Regions from separate parts of the Bacillus sp. S10(2024) genome, predicted to be linked through region 2. Evidence: a T-box and tRNA genes for the amino acid it is inferred to sense, from the RefSeq annotation. Region 2 holds a T-box; the other holds one or more tRNA genes.
The links. The T-box of region 2 lies ahead of metG (methionine--tRNA ligase). A T-box ahead of a tRNA ligase gene usually reads a tRNA of that ligase, here a tRNA-Met.

Region 1: it has a tRNA-Met gene. The T-box ahead of metG (methionine--tRNA ligase) is inferred to sense a tRNA for this amino acid. The anticodon was not compared.

What each region holds. Positions count from the first base shown of each region.
Region 1 is NZ_JBFLUR010000002.1:3,313,059-3,322,632, reverse strand. Features, by position in the region: gene AB1280_RS16815 (Tex family protein) at 1-1,896, shown strand, start outside; gene cmpA (cortex morphogenetic protein CmpA) at 1,972-2,085, opposite strand; gene AB1280_RS16805 (SprT family protein) at 2,187-2,639, shown strand; tRNA gene AB1280_RS16800 (tRNA-Asn) at 2,763-2,837, shown strand; tRNA gene AB1280_RS16795 (tRNA-Ser) at 2,841-2,931, shown strand; tRNA gene AB1280_RS16790 (tRNA-Glu) at 2,939-3,013, shown strand; tRNA gene AB1280_RS16785 (tRNA-Val) at 3,018-3,093, shown strand; tRNA gene AB1280_RS16780 (tRNA-Met) at 3,114-3,190, shown strand; tRNA gene AB1280_RS16775 (tRNA-Asp) at 3,194-3,269, shown strand; tRNA gene AB1280_RS16770 (tRNA-Gln) at 3,346-3,420, shown strand; tRNA gene AB1280_RS16765 (tRNA-Lys) at 3,430-3,505, shown strand; tRNA gene AB1280_RS16760 (tRNA-Leu) at 3,520-3,600, shown strand; tRNA gene AB1280_RS16755 (tRNA-Leu) at 3,604-3,689, shown strand; tRNA gene AB1280_RS16750 (tRNA-Arg) at 3,772-3,848, shown strand; tRNA gene AB1280_RS16745 (tRNA-Pro) at 3,853-3,929, shown strand; tRNA gene AB1280_RS16740 (tRNA-Gly) at 3,931-4,001, shown strand; rRNA gene AB1280_RS16735 (16S ribosomal RNA) at 4,075-5,625, shown strand; rRNA gene AB1280_RS16730 (23S ribosomal RNA) at 5,763-8,685, shown strand; rRNA gene rrf (5S ribosomal RNA) at 8,736-8,851, shown strand; tRNA gene AB1280_RS16720 (tRNA-Met) at 8,865-8,941, shown strand; tRNA gene AB1280_RS16715 (tRNA-Asp) at 8,945-9,020, shown strand; gene tsaE (tRNA (adenosine(37)-N6)-threonylcarbamoyltransferase complex ATPase subunit type 1 TsaE) at 9,211-9,574, shown strand, end outside.
Region 2 is NZ_JBFLUR010000002.1:3,994,148-4,003,721, reverse strand. Features, by position in the region: gene AB1280_RS20265 (YitT family protein) at 1-640, shown strand, start outside; gene AB1280_RS20260 (DUF3938 domain-containing protein) at 966-1,337, shown strand; gene AB1280_RS20255 (methyl-accepting chemotaxis protein) at 1,547-2,698, opposite strand; gene AB1280_RS20250 (DedA family protein) at 3,556-4,170, opposite strand; gene metG (methionine--tRNA ligase) at 4,333-5,973, opposite strand; T-box leader at 6,025-6,297, opposite strand; gene AB1280_RS20240 (class I SAM-dependent methyltransferase) at 6,416-7,210, shown strand; gene AB1280_RS20235 (methyl-accepting chemotaxis protein) at 7,822-9,513, shown strand.

The DNA of each region.
Region 1 (9,574 bases), 680 kb from region 2:
CGGAACATTACATCTGCAACAAAACTACAAGAGGTTGAGGATTTATATCGTCCGTATAAAGAAAAACGAAGAACAAAAGCAACAATTGCGAAAGAGAAGGGATTAGAACCTCTGGCAGATTGGCTATTAACGTTTGCGAAGGATGATGTGCTAGAAAAAGCAAAAGTGTTCGTAAATGAGGAAAAAGAAGTTCAGTCGCCGGAAGAAGCACTGCAGGGGGCAAAGGACATTATTGCGGAATATGTGTCTGATGAAGCATCTTATCGTAGTTGGATTCGCAATACTACCTTTAGAAAAGGGGTAATTTCAGCAGTTGTAAAAGATGAAGAAAAAGACGAAAAGAATGTATATGAAATGTATTACAGCTATGAAGAACCACTGCAAAAGGTTGTTCCGCACCGTGTATTGGCTATGAATCGTGGTGAAAAAGAAGACATTTTGAAAATAACAATTGTGCCTCCGGTTGAAGACATTCTTCAATTTTTACATAAAAAAGTTATTCATAATTCGTCCGTATCAAGTGCAGATTATGTACAAGAAGCGATCGAAGATGGTTATAAGCGTTTAATTCAACCATCTATTGAAAGGGAAATTCGTAAAGAGCTAACAGAAGTAGCAGAAGAACAAGCAATTCATATTTTTTCAGAGAATTTACGAAATTTATTGTTACAACCGCCGATGAAGGGGAAAGTAGCATTGGCTGTAGACCCTGCTTATCGTACGGGATGTAAACTAGCAGTTGTAGATGATACGGGGAAAGTGCTTCATATCGATGTCATCTATCCGCATCCACCTGTTCGGAAGTATGAAGAAGCGAAAAAGAAATGTATTTCCATTTTAGAAAAGTATGAAGTAGAGGTAATTGCTATAGGTAATGGCACGGCTTCCCGTGAAACGGAAGAATTTATTGTAGATGTACTACAGGTAGTTTCTCGTGATGTGTTTTATATTATTGTCAATGAAGCGGGTGCAAGTGTATATTCTGCATCAGAATTAGCGAGAGAAGAGTTTCCGAATTTGCAAGTTGAAGAAAGAAGCGCAGTTTCCATTGGAAGACGTTTGCAAGATCCGCTTGCAGAATTAGTAAAGATTGATCCGAAGTCTGTTGGTGTAGGACAATACCAACATGATGTATCACAAAAACGATTGAATGAATCATTAACATTTGTTGTTGAAACGGCTGTAAACCAAGTTGGAGTGAATGTAAATACTGCTTCTGTTTCTTTACTGCAATATGTTTCTGGTTTATCAAAAACAGTTGCGAAAAATATTGTAAAAAAACGTGAAGAGAGTGGAAAGTTTACGAAACGTGCTGAACTAAAAGATATACCGCGATTAGGTGCAAAGACATATGAACAATGCATCGGATTTTTACGAGTTTTAGAAGGTGAGAATCCGCTTGATCGAACAAGCATTCATCCAGAGCAATATAAGAATGTGGAATTGTTATTGAAAAGTTTAGGATTATCTATTACAGATGTTGGACAACCTCATTTGCAAAAACGCTTAGAGGAAGTGGAAATTTCCTCGTTATCAGAGCAAACGAACATTGGTGAACCTACGCTGCGAGATATTATTGATGCCCTTATTCGTCCGGAGCGAGACTTACGTGATGAATTACCAAAGCCGCTTCTTAAAAAAGGTATCTTAAAATTAGAAGATTTAAAACGCGGTATGGAATTGGAAGGTACAGTTCGGAATGTTGTTGATTTTGGTGCTTTTGTTGATATTGGTGTAAAACAAGATGGACTAGTTCATATTTCGAAAATAAGTAAGCAGTTTGTAAAACATCCATTAGATATTGTGTCTGTCGGCCAAATTGTAAAAGTGTGGGTCGATGATGTTGATATGAAAAAAGGACGCGTCGCTTTATCTATGTTACCGTTAGAAGGTTAAAAAGCCACGCCCATGGATGCGTGTATTATTAGTTGAATAAAAGGGAGTGGAGTGCTAATCCATTCCCTTTGTTTATTAGGGATGTTGCTTTTTTTTATAAAAAAACCAGCATTCGTTAAGTAATTTGATTTGATAGCGGTTTTTTTCATAATAAGCACGCCGCATTTGTTTGCGAAGCCATGCTGGCATATGAATCCCTCCTTTGATAAGAATGAGGATGGGTATATGTACTATTTAATGTATGCATGAGACAAACGAGACGTGTGAATTTATTTTAATGGGTAGGAGAGATGAGGGTGCATGAAGTAGATATTCAGAAATTAGTGGAGGAGGTATCGATAAAATATTTTGCGAGACCTTTTTTGCATAAGGCGATGTTTAATAAACGGTTACGTACGACAGGTGGGCGGTATATACTAAGCACTCATAATATAGAGCTAAATTATCATTATTATGTAGTGTATGGGGAAAATGAATTGATTGAAGTAATTAAACATGAGTTATGTCATTATCATTTGCATCTTATGGGGAAAGGGTATCAGCATAGAGATAAAGACTTTCGTGAATTATTAAAGCAAGTAAATGCACCGCGTTTTTGTAAAAGAATGTCGGGAAGGCAAGTGGAGAGAGCGCAATATGTGTATGAATGTATAACGTGTCATTTTCAATATGTAAGAAGGCGTAAAGTGAATACAGTTCGGTATGTATGTGGGAAGTGTAAAGGGAAATTAAAGCAGGTTTAAAAACTCCTTGACACTAAAAAAACAATCCAGTATATTATAAACATGTCACGTCACTACAGAATATTGTAGGAAGCACTTGACTTAGAAAATGAATTTTTATAAGATATAAATTGTCTTTGATATTCCGCAGTAGCTCAGTGGTAGAGCTATCGGCTGTTAACCGATCGGTCGTAGGTTCGAGTCCTACCTGCGGAGCCATATAGAGAAGTACCCAAGTGGCTCAAGGGGCTCCCCTGCTAAGGGAGTAGATCGCTTACGCGGTGCGAGGGTTCGAATCCCTTCTTCTCTGCCATAATTTTGGCCCGTTGGTCAAGTGGTTAAGACACCGCCCTTTCACGGCGGTAACACGGGTTCGAATCCCGTACGGGTCACCACTTCGGAGGATTAGCTCAGCTGGGAGAGCACCTGCCTTACAAGCAGGGGGTCGGCGGTTCGATCCCGTCATCCTCCACCATATAAATTTATGAATATCATCGCGGGGTGGAGCAGTCCGGTAGCTCGTCGGGCTCATAACCCGAAGGTCGCAGGTTCAAATCCTGTCCCCGCAACCAAATGGTCCCGTGGTGTAGTGGTTAACATGCCTGCCTGTCACGCAGGAGATCGCCGGTTCGACCCCGGTCGGGACCGCCATTTAAACTTCTGACAGATGGAAGTTGTTTTTTTTGTTAGAGGGATGGAAAAATGTTTTTCATTCTTTTAAAATTAATGGGCTATAGCCAAGCGGTAAGGCAACGGACTTTGACTCCGTCATGCGCTGGTTCGAATCCAGCTAGCCCAGCCATTTAAGTAAGAGCCATTAGCTCAGTTGGTAGAGCATCTGACTTTTAATCAGAGGGTCGAAGGTTCGAGTCCTTCATGGCTCACCATTTATTTTAATTTCGCGGGTGTGGCGGAATTGGCAGACGCACCAGACTTAGGATCTGGCGCCTTTGGCGTGGGGGTTCGACTCCCTTCACCCGCATATGCGGTCGTGGCGGAATGGCAGACGCGCTAGGTTGAGGGCCTAGTGGGGGCAACCCCGTGGAGGTTCAAGTCCTCTCGGCCGCACCAAAAAAGAAATAAAAAATACTTGCATTAATTTTACCGCCATGGTATATTAATAAAGTCGCAAAAAACAAACAACATACATTAAGCGCCCGTAGCTCAATTGGATAGAGCGTTTGACTACGGATCAAAAGGTTAGGGGTTCGAGTCCTCTCGGGCGCGCCATTTACGGGAAGTGGCTCAGCTTGGTAGAGCACCTGGTTTGGGACCAGGGGGTCGCAGGTTCGAATCCTGTCTTCCCGACCATGCGGGTGTAGTTTAGTGGTAAAACAAGAGCCTTCCAAGCTCTGGTCGAGAGTTCGATTCTCTTCACCCGCTCTTGAGTTCTTTGAAAACTGAACGAAACAAACAACGTGAAACGTCAATTTTTATTTATGATGCTAGACAAACTTTATTGGAGAGTTTGATCCTGGCTCAGGATGAACGCTGGCGGCGTGCCTAATACATGCAAGTCGAGCGAACCGATTAAGAGCTTGCTCTTAAGAAGTTAGCGGCGGACGGGTGAGTAACACGTAGGTAACCTACCTATAAGACTGGGATAACTCCGGGAAACCGGGGCTAATACCGGATAACATTTTGCACCGCATGGTGCGAAATTGAAAGGCGGCTTCGGCTGTCACTTATAGATGGACCTGCGGCGCATTAGCTAGTTGGTGAGGTAACGGCTCACCAAGGCGACGATGCGTAGCCGACCTGAGAGGGTGATCGGCCACACTGGGACTGAGACACGGCCCAGACTCCTACGGGAGGCAGCAGTAGGGAATCTTCCGCAATGGACGAAAGTCTGACGGAGCAACGCCGCGTGAACGATGAAGGCTTTCGGGTCGTAAAGTTCTGTTGTTAGGGAAGAACAAGTGCTAGTTGAATAAGCTGGCACCTTGACGGTACCTAACCAGAAAGCCACGGCTAACTACGTGCCAGCAGCCGCGGTAATACGTAGGTGGCAAGCGTTATCCGGAATTATTGGGCGTAAAGCGCGCGCAGGTGGTTTCTTAAGTCTGATGTGAAAGCCCACGGCTCAACCGTGGAGGGTCATTGGAAACTGGGAGACTTGAGTGCAGAAGAGGAAAGTGGAATTCCATGTGTAGCGGTGAAATGCGTAGAGATATGGAGGAACACCAGTGGCGAAGGCGACTTTCTGGTCTGTAACTGACACTGAGGCGCGAAAGCGTGGGGAGCAAACAGGATTAGATACCCTGGTAGTCCACGCCGTAAACGATGAGTGCTAAGTGTTAGAGGGTTTCCGCCCTTTAGTGCTGAAGTTAACGCATTAAGCACTCCGCCTGGGGAGTACGGCCGCAAGGCTGAAACTCAAAGGAATTGACGGGGGCCCGCACAAGCGGTGGAGCATGTGGTTTAATTCGAAGCAACGCGAAGAACCTTACCAGGTCTTGACATCCTCTGACAACCCTAGAGATAGGGCTTCCCCTTCGGGGGCAGAGTGACAGGTGGTGCATGGTTGTCGTCAGCTCGTGTCGTGAGATGTTGGGTTAAGTCCCGCAACGAGCGCAACCCTTGATCTTAGTTGCCATCATTAAGTTGGGCACTCTAAGGTGACTGCCGGTGACAAACCGGAGGAAGGTGGGGATGACGTCAAATCATCATGCCCCTTATGACCTGGGCTACACACGTGCTACAATGGACGGTACAAAGAGTCGCAAGACCGCGAGGTGGAGCTAATCTCATAAAACCGTTCTCAGTTCGGATTGTAGGCTGCAACTCGCCTACATGAAGCTGGAATCGCTAGTAATCGCGGATCAGCATGCCGCGGTGAATACGTTCCCGGGCCTTGTACACACCGCCCGTCACACCACGAGAGTTTGTAACACCCGAAGTCGGTGGGGTAACCTTTTGGAGCCAGCCGCCTAAGGTGGGACAGATGATTGGGGTGAAGTCGTAACAAGGTAGCCGTATCGGAAGGTGCGGCTGGATCACCTCCTTTCTATGGAGAATTGATGAACGCTGTTCATCAATATAAGTTTCCGTGTTTCGTTTTGTTCAGTTTTGAGAGAACTATCTCTCGAAAATATATGTTCTTTGAAAACTAGATAACAGTGTAGCTCATATTTTTTTAATTTTGGTTAAGTTAGAAAGGGCGCACGGTGGATGCCTTGACACTAGGAGTCGATGAAGGACGGGACTAACACCGATATGCTTCGGGGAGCTGTAAGTAAGCTTTGATCCGGAGATTTCCGAATGGGGAAACCCACCATACGTAATGGTATGGTATCTTTATCTGAATACATAGGGTAAAGAAGACAGACCCAGGGAACTGAAACATCTAAGTACCTGGAGGAAGAGAAAGCAAATGCGATTTCCTGAGTAGCGGCGAGCGAAACGGAATCTAGCCCAAACCAAGAGGCTTGCCTCTTGGGGTTGTAGGACATTCTATACGGAGTTACAAAGGAACGAGGTAGACGAAGCAGCCTGGAAAGGCTCGTCATAGAAGGTAACAACCCTGTAGTTGAAACTTCGTTCCCTCTTGAATGTATCCTGAGTACGGCGGAACACGTGAAATTCCGTCGGAATCCGGGAGGACCATCTCCCAAGGCTAAATACTACCTAGTGATCGATAGTGAACCAGTACCGTGAGGGAAAGGTGAAAAGCACCCCGGAAGGGGAGTGAAAGAGATCCTGAAACCGTGTGCCTACAAATAGTCAGAGCCCGTTAACGGGTGATGGCGTGCCTTTTGTAGAATGAACCGGCGAGTTACGATCCCGTGCGAGGTTAAGCTGAAGAGGCGGAGCCGTAGCGAAAGCGAGTCTGAATAGGGCGTTTAGTACGTGGTCGTAGACCCGAAACCAGGTGATCTACCCATGTCCAGGGTGAAGTTCAGGTAACACTGAATGGAGGCCCGAACCCACGCACGTTGAAAAGTGCGGGGATGAGGTGTGGGTAGCGGAGAAATTCCAATCGAACCTGGAGATAGCTGGTTCTCCCCGAAATAGCTTTAGGGCTAGCCTTAAGTGTAAGAGTCTTGGAGGTAGAGCACTGATTGGACTAGGGGTCCCCATCGGATTACCGAATTCAGTCAAACTCCGAATGCCAATGACTTATCCTTAGGAGTCAGACTGCGAGTGATAAGATCCGTAGTCAAAAGGGAAACAGCCCAGACCGCCAGCTAAGGTCCCAAAGTGTGTATTAAGTGGAAAAGGATGTGGAGTTGCTTAGACAACTAGGATGTTGGCTTAGAAGCAGCCACCATTTAAAGAGTGCGTAATAGCTCACTAGTCGAGTGACTCTGCGCCGAAAATGTACCGGGGCTAAATACACCACCGAAGCTGCGGATTGATACCTATGGTATCAGTGGTAGGGGAGCGTTCTAAGTGCTGTGAAGTCAGATCGTAAGGACTGGTGGAGCGCTTAGAAGTGAGAATGCCGGTATGAGTAGCGAAAGACGGGTGAGAATCCCGTCCACCGAATGCCTAAGGTTTCCTGAGGAAGGCTCGTCCGCTCAGGGTTAGTCAGGACCTAAGCCGAGGCCGACAGGCGTAGGCGATGGACAACAGGTTGATATTCCTGTACCACCTCTTTATCGTTTGAGCAATGGAGGGACGCAGAAGGATAGAAGAAGCGTGCGATTGGTTGAGCACGTCCAAGCAGTTAGGCTGGTAAGTAGGCAAATCCGCTTACCGCGAAGGCTAAGCTGTGATGGGGAAGCTCCTTATGGAGCGAAGTCTTTGATTCCCCGCTGCCAAGAAAAGCTTCTAGCGAGATAAAAGGTGCCTGTACCGCAAACCGACACAGGTAGGCGAGGAGAGAATCCTAAGGTGTGCGAGAGAACTCTGGTTAAGGAACTCGGCAAAATGACCCCGTAACTTCGGGAGAAGGGGTGCTTTCTTAACGGAAAGCCGCAGTGAATAGGCCCAAGCGACTGTTTAGCAAAAACACAGGTCTCTGCGAAGCCGTAAGGCGAAGTATAGGGGCTGACACCTGCCCGGTGCTGGAAGGTTAAGGAGAGGGGTTAGCGCAAGCGAAGCTCTGAACTGAAGCCCCAGTAAACGGCGGCCGTAACTATAACGGTCCTAAGGTAGCGAAATTCCTTGTCGGGTAAGTTCCGACCCGCACGAAAGGTGTAACGATTTGGGCACTGTCTCAACCAGAGACTCGGTGAAATTATAGTACCTGTGAAGATGCAGGTTACCCGCGACAGGACGGAAAGACCCCGTGGAGCTTTACTGTAGCCTGATATTGAATTTTGGTACAGCTTGTACAGGATAGGCGGGAGCCTTTGAAGCCGGAGCGCTAGCTTCGGTGGAGGCGCTGGTGGGATACCGCCCTGGCTGTATTGAAATTCTAACCTACGGGTCTTATCGACCCGGGAGACAGTGTCAGGTGGGCAGTTTGACTGGGGCGGTCGCCTCCTAAAAAGTAACGGAGGCGCCCAAAGGTTCCCTCAGAATGGTTGGAAATCATTCGTAGAGTGCAAAGGCATAAGGGAGCTTGACTGCGAGACCTACAAGTCGAGCAGGGACGAAAGTCGGGCTTAGTGATCCGGTGGTTCCGCATGGAAGGGCCATCGCTCAACGGATAAAAGCTACCCCGGGGATAACAGGCTTATCTCCCCCAAGAGTCCACATCGACGGGGAGGTTTGGCACCTCGATGTCGGCTCATCGCATCCTGGGGCTGTAGTCGGTCCCAAGGGTTGGGCTGTTCGCCCATTAAAGCGGTACGCGAGCTGGGTTCAGAACGTCGTGAGACAGTTCGGTCCCTATCCGTCGTGGGCGTAGGAAATTTGAGAGGAGCTGTCCTTAGTACGAGAGGACCGGGATGGACGCACCGCTGGTGTACCAGTTGTTCTGCCAAGGGCATAGCTGGGTAGCTATGTGCGGAAGGGATAAGTGCTGAAAGCATCTAAGCATGAAGCCCCCCTCAAGATGAGATTTCCCATAGCGTTAAGCTAGTAAGATCCCTGAAAGATGATCAGGTTGATAGGTTCGAGGTGGAAGCATGGTGACATGTGGAGCTGACGAATACTAATAGATCGAGGACTTAACCATATAATATGAAGCAAATGTTATCTAGTTTTGAAGGAATATACCTTCATAAGTCTGGTAATGATGGCAGAGAGGTCACACCCGTTCCCATACCGAACACGGAAGTTAAGCTCTCTAGCGCCGATGGTAGTTGGGACTTTGTCCCTGTGAGAGTAGGACGTTGCCAGGCTTATTTTTATCATCGCGGGGTGGAGCAGTCTGGTAGCTCGTCGGGCTCATAACCCGAAGGTCGCAGGTTCAAATCCTGTCCCCGCAACCAAGTGGTCCCGTGGTGTAGTGGTTAACATGCCTGCCTGTCACGCAGGAGATCGCCGGTTCGACCCCGGTCGGGACCGCCACTTATATAAAATAAAGAACGAAACAATGTGTTTCGTATTTTTTTATTTATTCTAATTAAACTTATAAGACAGTCAATCTTATCCTTAGGAAAATTCCTAAGGTCTTTTTTATATATTTGAAACTGAAACAAAAATAAAAAATCTGTATAATAAAGAGTAGAGAATACTAACAGTAAGGTAGGTGAAACCTTTGAATAAATATGAAATAAAGACGATGTCTTCAAAAGAAACGCAGCATTTATCAGAAAAGCTTGGACAATTAGTTGAGGTGCAGGATGTTTTGATTTTAGAAGGGGATTTAGGTGCAGGTAAAACAACATTTACAAAAGGTCTTGCAAAAGGTCTTGGTGTAAAACGTGTTGTAAATAGCCCCACTTTCAATATTATTAAAGAATACAAAGGACGATTACCGCTGTATCATATGGATGTATACCGATTAGCAGAGAGCGAAGAAGATTTAGGTTTTGATGAATATTTTTATGGTGAAGGTGTAACAGTGGTGGAATGGGCGCATTTAATAGAGGCTTTTTTACCACCTTCACTTTTAAAAATTA
Region 2 (9,574 bases):
ACTTCTCTTTCTTAGCTATTTTTACTTAGGAAAGAAAACAACTTTTTTAACAGCATATTTCGTTACTATATCGACGCTTGCGATGAACGTTATTCCCGTTCATAAAATCTCAGATGATATTTTATTATCTTCTGTCTTTGGCGGTGTGCTGTGCGGAGCTGCAACAGGAATCATTTTCCGTTTTGCTTCTTCAACGGGCGGATTCGATATTATTGGGTTAATCGTTGCAAAACATAAAGATATTTCAATTGGGTCTATTATTTTTGCCTTTAACCTTATTCTACTTGTAATCGCTGGTTTTATTTTCGGATGGGATATTACACTTTACACACTAATCAGCCGATTTGTAGCAAGTAAAGTAATCGATTCCATTCATACGAAGCACATTAAATTAACAGTGATGACTGTTACCGAAAAAGGGGATATGGTGAAAAGCGCATTGCTCCAAAATGGAATTCGCGGTGTAACAATGGTTGATGCTGTCGGTGGATATACAAACCATAAGAAAAAAATGATTTACACAGTTGTTACGCGCTATGAACTAGGAGAAATTAAACGTCTGATAAGGCACGTTGATAGTCATGCCTTTATTAACATTACAGAAACAGTAGAAGTAGTCGGACGATTTAAACGTATATAACAAAACGCAAGGATGATGTCCTTGCGTTTTTATTTTTCACTTTATCCCGCTATCCGTGGGCAGTAAGCCCCCCACTGACGGAAGTTTCACTTTACGATGTCATTGGATAACGCATACCAATATTCAAAATATCTGATAATTATTTTTATTCGAATCTAAAACATGTTATACTATGTATACATTATAAAAGTAAGCAATACATATAGCGCCTTATTTCATATATAAATCTAGATTAGGGAAACGATGTCGCTGTCACAAGCAAGGCTAAAATGGATTTATATATTGGTTCTCCTATTCAAATTATGATGATAAAGGAGCAAAACATATGAACAAAAAAATGAAACTTATTATTGCAACATTATTTGCCATAGCAGGCGGTCTCTTATGCTTTTGGACAAATGCTCATATTGGTGAAAATGTATATATTAATGGGATTGATTCCTTTGTAAGCGCTTCCGTTCTTGGTTCATTTATTTTTTTCAGTTCAGCAGAAAATGCTAGAAAAACGACGCTTTTAACAATGATCGGTATCGTTGGCGCTTGCATCTCATTTTCAACAACGAATTATGATTTACCGCTGCAAATTAGCACAGCTTTCTTCCACGGTCTATGGACGTGGTTTATCGCATTTTGCATGGCTGATATCTTTCACTTACTACAAGATGACAGTCATGTTCAGGTAGAAAGCAATTCATAATCATTTCTCTTCATATCAACTAACTATTAATTAGAGAAATAATAGAAGTAAAAACAAATGAAAGACCATCCTTATTCACTTCACTTTGAAACAGGATGGTCTTTTTCTATTATTTTCTTAACTTCAGCGCTATGAGTACAAGTTCTTTACAATTTCACTTTATCCCGCATTAACGGGGGATGAAGTCTCCCACTGATTAAAGTTTCACTTTATGACAATGTAAAGCGCTTCGTTTGTTCACTTAATTCATGAATTTGCGCTGCCATTTCTTGCACTTCTTGTGTAAACACATTCATATGTTGTGCCACTTCTTCTATAGTAACACTTACTTCCTCAGTAGCTTCAGCTGTTTCTTCACTTGCAGCCGTGACAGACAATACTTCCGTATGAATCACGCCCTGCTGCTGTTTCATCGTTTCCATTTTTTCGATCACATGCTGCAGTGACTGATTTAATTCGTTTGAAATATATTGCAGTGCCGTCATTTGCTCTGCTACGACGCTTACTTGATTGAACTGCGCATCATATTGCTGCAACGCTTGCGACAGTTGTTCTGTCGTACCAGATGCTTCTTGTTGCATCTTAGAAATTAACTGACGAATATGCCCTGTTTGCTCTGCGGTACGATCTGCTAACAATTTCACTTCTTCTGCTACAACCGCAAATCCCCGGCCCGATTCTCCCGCTCTAGCTGCTTCAATAGCCGCATTCAAGGAAAGCATATTCGTTTGCGCCGCAATATCTTCAATTGTATATAAAATTTCTCCCGTATGACTTACTTGTGTTAATAAAGAATTGACGGTATCTTCAAATTGATAGAATGTCTCTTTCATTTCTTTACCTTGCATAACCGTATTTTGCAACATTCCCTGGCCTTCTTCGCCCGCTTGTGCCATCGCTTGAGAAATACTTTTCATATCACCTACCGCATGTTCAACACCATGTATTTCTTCTTCAAAGGAATGCATCGCACTCGAAACTTGTTCCATCGAAGAAACAGTTTGTGCATTACTATTTGTAATTTCTTGACTCGATAATAAAATGGTCTGGTTTTGTTCTTTCATCACATGCGTAGAAGAAAGCAACATTTCCGATGTTTGCGTTACAGAGTGTGTAGCCTTCTGTACACCATGCAATATTCCTCTCAAATTCTCCATCATATATCCGAAAGAACCAATCATATGTCCAATCTCATCTTTTTTACGAGATGAAATGCGAAGTTCTCTTAAATCCCCTTCTGCAATCCGTTTCGTTTCTTCTTTCAACGTATGAAGTGGCTTTAACCCTCGATAAATAAAATAGAACAGACATACAAAGGCAGCGACAACAACCCCTATATTAATAAGAGCGAGTTTCACCATTCGATCTGCCAACAAGTTATGCATAATCGTATCGACAACAGAAGCTTTTATATCCATTCCAAGCGCTCCATACACTTGGCCCTTTCCGTCTTGTAACGGTATAAGAACGGACATATATTTCCCGTATTTTTCATCATTTATAATGGGACTGTACACCCATTCACCTTGCTTAAGCTTTTGGATTTCTGTTGGACTACTATCAGACTTCTCCCCAATCGGTGAAGCTTCCTTTGAAGTTGGTTGCCCATCAATCATAATAACCGCTTCATCCTTCTTAAAATTCATCGTATATACATATAATGCGCCGTTATGTTCACGCATTTCATTTAATGTAGTTCGCAGCTTTTCATATGTATCATTTTTTTGGGGATCCTTTATCCACAATTCATATGTATCTTTATCAAATTGCTTTTTCATTGCTTCAACTTGAGTCTTCCCTAATTCGCCAATTGTTTGTTCCCCAGTGCCTTTTGCAGTAAAGTATAAAAATACACAATTCATACTCGCCAGCCCCAGGAGGACTACAAATACAATTCCTAAAATTCGTGTTCGTAAGTTCATAGTAGTTCCCCTTTTCATTATTAAATTTCAACGTATGAAATATAAGATTTAAAAACTTTAAAGTGCCCTAGCATCTTTAAAGTGTAAATATGTAAAGCTTAAAACATTCAATAATCTTTCTAATCAAAACTTAAAATATACTATATTATGTATATAACATAAAAGTAAACACTATATAAGTGCAAATTGAAAAAACGATATAAAAAAATAAGTAATGAAAAAACTACCGAATTATCTATATAAAAAGGCAGTGCTTCTCCTTAAGCACTGCCTTTCTCAACATGAAATGGATTATTTTAATTTACTGTTTGTGCAAACACACGTTTAATTTCTTTACGGAAGCACACAGCTACACTTACCGCCACAATTACAACAACACCGATAATAATTTTTCCGATATGATCCTCAAGCAATCCAAAAATAGCATCAATATTGCCACCTAACCAATAACCGCCTATTAAGAAGAACAATACCCAAAATAGCGCCCCGCAATAAATTGTTATCGCAAAGCGGCGAAATGGTAAATTAATAATCCCTGCAAAGTACCCTGTAAAATGACGCACACCAGGAATAAAAAATGCAATAAATACTAGGAAATATCCATACTTATCGAACCACTTTCGTGTTAAATCAATTTTACGCTGCGTTAAAAAAACATATTTTCCGTACCTTTGAATAAACGGCATACCGAGCTTGTTTCCTACAAAATATTGAATTGTCATCCCAACACTTGTCCCTAAAAAAGAAAAAAAGATTAATAGCGGTAAATGTAACTCACCTGTATGCGCTAAATATCCTGCATAAGCTAATGTTGGCTCTCCCGGAAACGGAAGTGCAATATATTCTAACAGTAACCCCACAAGTACAACATAGTATCCGTACTGTTGAAATAATTCGTGAATCCATTCCATGTTGATCTCTCCTTTTCTTGCTGATACGCAATCTATTATAACGTTCTTATCTCTTACTTTTATTGTATAAAAACTTCTAGCAAACTGCTATTGTAATAACTTACAATAAACTTACATTTTTGTAAGGAGATTATTTTCTATATATAAATTAAAACCCACTTCTCATATACCGTTGAAAAATTCGTTCAACTTTTCCACTTCTTCCTCAATTTTCTTCACATCAATCCGTTCAAATAACGGTGATACATTCAAAACATGCACTGGGATTTCAACCTTATAAGACCACCCGCTCTTTGAAACTCCTAACATTTGTTGTAATCGCGCGGACGAAAACGGAAGAAACGGTGCTAATATTTGTGCAAAATTCACGATAAGGTGAATACAGTTTCTTATCGTATCACCGCACGCTGCCTTATCCTCTTTTATTTGTTTCCACGGCTGCCTTTCGTCAAAATATTTATTTGCATAGCGAATGTGTTCAAAAATCAGCTCCAGCGCTTGTTTAAAATGTGCTTTTTCAATGAATTCTCCTACTTCAACGTATAGTTCTTTTAACTTTTCTCCAATTTCTTCATTCATTTGACCAGTTGGTACAGTATTCTCATAATATTTTTCAAGAAACTTCAGCGTTCTATTTACAAAATTCCCATACGCTCCTAACAATTCACTATTATGACTATAAATGAATTCCCGCCATGAAAAATCTGTATCTCGATTTTCAGGAGCATTTACAGTTAGAAAATAACGAATCGCATCAGGATGGTACTCTTCTAATATATCAGGAACCCAAACAGCCCAATTTTTACTCGTCGATAACTTTCTTTTTTCAACTGTTAAATATTCATTCGAAACAATATATTTAGGCAACGCTTCTGATTGTATCCCCTGCAAAATAGCTGGCCAAATAATTGTATGAAACGGGATATTATCTTTACCGTGCACATAATACGTTCGGGTATCCTTTCGCCAAAACTGTGAATCATCACTGTTTGTTTCTTGCGCCCATTGCTTACTTGCTGAATAATATCCAGACACAGCTTCGATCCACACATACACCTTCTTATCTTCGTATCCGGAAACAGGAACACTCACGCCAATTGGTAAATCTCTTGAAACAGCACGGTCTTGTAAACCTTCTTGTAAATAGCGCAGCGTTAATTGGACAGCATTCTCACGCCACGTACCGCTTTGCTTTACTGTTTCTATATATTCTTCTAGCTTCTGCTGTAATGACGTTAACGCAAAATAAAAATGCTCTGTCTCTTTAATTGTCGGTGCAGCGCCGCACAATTTACATGCTTTCCCAAGCAAATCTACCGGATCTAAAATAGCAGAACACGCATCGCACTGATCACCACGCGCCCCCGCACCGCAATGCGGACAAAGACCTTCCACATAACGATCCGGTAAAAATTGTTCGCAAGTTTCGCAGTATGTTTGCTCCACTGTCTTTTTATAAATAAACCCCTTTTCTAAAAGCTCTAAGAAAATATTCTGAACAACTTGATGGTGAGTAGCAGCGTCAGTACGAGCATAGTAATCATATGAAAAACCAAGTTCCTGAAAACATCGTTCAAACTCTTCATGATAGCGATCTGCAATTGTTTTAACACTTACCCCTTCCTGCTTAGCACGAATCGTAATCGGTGTACCGTTACAATCGCTTCCCGATACATACAAAACATTGTCCCCTTTTAGCCGATAATAACGAGCTAAAATATCCCCTGGCAGTAAACTAGCAATATGACCAAGATGCAACGATCCATTTGCATATGGCCAAGCGCCTCCAATAAAAATATTCATCCTACATTCCTCCTTTAAAAATGAAAAAGCCCCGCCCTTATCTTCTAAAAAGATAAGGACGAGGCTGTATATACAGTCGTGGTACCACCTTATTTCGTCAATAGCTCACACAATTGACCTTTGCAAGTACGGAGCAATCATTGCTCGTATACTGTGACTTTGATAACGAGAGCCAACGCTCGTCGCCGCCTACTATTATCAATTGATAAGTTCAGGACGAAGCTCAGAGGCCATTGTTCAAATGATCATTCTTGCTTCTTTTCAGCTCCCGAAGCTCTCTGGAAAGAATGGGGTCATTCTACTTTTCCTCTTCAACGCTTTTCATATGTAATATACATTGTATGCAAATTATGCTGAAAAATCAAATTATTATCAGATCACAAGCAGGATTCTCTAATTTTCATAAGGAAACTATATACCTTCACGGAAAGGAGAGATTGTTTTGAATCAAGAGCAATTAAGTGCAACAAATAAAGATAGCTGGAGTAAAGCAGCTTATAAAGCTTGGACAAATCGCCACGGAACACCTCAGTCTTACGGCAAGCAAATACGAGAAAACCCCGCTGCGGAGGTCACTCATTATGTACCTTATATAGGTACAGTGCATGGAAAACGAATTATAAATCTAATGGGATCCAAAGGAAGTAAAGCGGTTGCACTTTCTCTGCTCGGAGCAGATGTAACAGTTGTCGATATTTCAGAAAGCAACGCAAAATATGCAAGAGAACTTGCCGAAGCTGCTGAAACACATATTGAGTACATCGTGTCTGATGTACTCAATATACAAGAAGAAATCGGTTCATTTGACGTAGTATTACTTGAGCTTGGTGTGCTCCATTATTTCATAGATTTAAAACCTTTATTTACAATCATTTCTCAATTACTAAAACACGGTGGCACATTTATTTTACGAGACTATCACCCCATGTATACAAAACTGCTACAAGTAGAAGATAACAAAGTAATTGCAAGCGGGGATTACTTTCAAAAAGATGTAATTGAAATAGATGTAGCCTATAGTATACTCCTATCAGAAGCAGAGCGTAATTCTTTACCTAAAAATATGATTCGCAGATGGACGTTAGGAGAAATCGTAACAAGCATTGCACAAGCAGGCCTTCATATCGAGGAGCTCACAGAAGAATGTGGCGCAAAGCAAAAATGGGTCTTTCCTGTCCTGAAAGGAATTGAAGATCGTATCCCTGGACTATATACACTCATCGCCAAAAATATATAGAAAAGCTCTCTTCAAAATGAAGAGAGCTTTTCTTCTGTGCATAGTATAAGTTGAGTTGAGATAAGAGATTACCAAAATATTGTTAGATAGGACAATTTGTTTTTTGACTATATAGCAAAAAAGGTATAATAACACACATGCCAATAAACAAGAAAAATGATAATCATCATCGATTATTTAGGATTATACAGTATGTTTTTTATAAATACAATACTTATTTTTATATTAGTAAACTTTTTTTAAAAAATCCCCCTATATATAAATGTATATTTTTTTCGAACAAAAGCCTCTTTCTATATTTCTCCCCTATACTGTTTGTTATAATTTTTACATACATACTTTTACAATGATATTTGACTTGTTACTTGCAAGATTACTGCTTTTTTTCATGACAATGCCTTCCCAGTAATATGAGATAAAGCATTTTCTTTTCTAATTATATGCAAAAATCTTAATAAAAAAATATTTTCTTACTTTCCATACTGTAGTCTGCTATAATTCCTAAAGGAAAGAAAAGTGCTTTATTTCGAACGAAATCGAAATAAAGTACTTTTTAATCATAATATTAATTAATCTTTATAAATCAATTATTAAAAGGAGGATTTATCATTATGAAATACGTGAGCATTCGTAAAAAATTTATGTTTATGATGGGAACAATTTGTGCTTTATTTGGCATTGCATTAGCTTGTATTTTTTTCTTTGCCAACAAAGAAAACAATATAGCAACAACATTACAAAAAGATGTTGCACCGAAAGCAACGGTGTTAAAAGAGCGCAGTGATGCATATCAAGTACAAATCTCAGCGTTACGAGGCTATCTATTACAGCATAACCGTTCCGAACTAGATAAATTTCACGAAATGGAAAAACTACTAGAAGATACAAAAGGAAAACTACTAAACGATTCAAATACTCCTCAAAATATAAAAGATACAATTGAGTTAGGATCACAATGGAGTCGTTATATTAATGAAAAAGTGATTCCTCTCATTGACGAAGGGAAATGGGACGAATCACTAAAAGCGACTGCTGAACAAAACGGAACTGTTTATAAAGTAATCGGTGATTTCTCAAAATATAGTAACGATGAAAATGCGAAGTGCGATCAGCTTGTCCAACAATTGAAAGATTCATCCGTATTTGTTGAGGGGGTTGTCCTTATTTCTCTTGTTCTTTGTACAATTATTGCAATTGTCATAGCTTGGTTGTTCTCTGGTAAACTTGTGAAACCAATTGAAGAAATTGATACAAAGCTAAAAGAACTCGCATCCCAAGACGGCGATTTAACAGCACGATTACATGTAAAAAGCAATGACGAAATCGGCGAAATTGCCGCTTCCTTTAATCAAATGCTAGAAAATCTACAATATATTATTGGACAAGTGCAAAAAACATCTTTAAATGTACGCACTGCTTCTGAAAACATATTAAAAGAAACGAATATTTCTATGGATGCAACAACGAGTATCCAAGCAACAATGTCCGAATTAGAACATAGCATTCAAGTGCAAGTTTCTAGCATTGAAGAAAGTTCTACTGCAATGGATGATATGTCAGTTAGTGTACAGCGTATTGCCCAGTCTGCTTCCGACGTTGCAGAACTAGTTGTAACTACTTCTGACCGTGCAAGTGAAGGTAGTCAAGTAATCGAAAAATCAATTACACAGATGACAACAATTCATGACGCAGTGAATGCTACATCCCAAGTCGTCGAACGTCTAATCACTCATACAAAACATATTGATACAGCTGTCCAATCTATCTCTAATATCGCGGAACAAACGAATCTTCTTGCATTAAATGCTTCCATTGAAGCAGCACGGGCTGGAGAGCAAGGAAAAGGATTTGCCGTTGTTGCGGATGAAGTGCGTAAGCTTGCAGAACAATCAAAAGCCGCTGCAACGGGTATTAACCAGTTGCTTCATCATATTCAAGATGATACGAAAACTGCAAATTTGATGATGGAACAAGGTCAAGTAGAAGCTGCCCAAGGAATTACAGTAATTCGCGAAGCTGGTTCTTCTTTCGCAACCATTGTCGAACAAATTAATGCAGTATCTTCACAAATGCAAGAAGTTTCAGCGACTGCAGAAGAGATGGCTGCAAGTGCAGAAGAAATGAATGCTTCTCTTAATAATATTGCTTCGATCTCGGGTGAAGTAGCAGCAGAGACAACACAAACCGCAAACTCTGCAGGAGAGCAAGTACACATAATAAAAGACATGTCTGGTAAATCACAGCAGATGAAACATGTTGTAGAAGAACTTGACACACTTGTTTCCCGTTTTAAAACAGAGTAGTAACAAAAGCATTCCTTGTTATAGGGAATGCTTCTTTCTATGTAAAAAATACTGTGAGCTA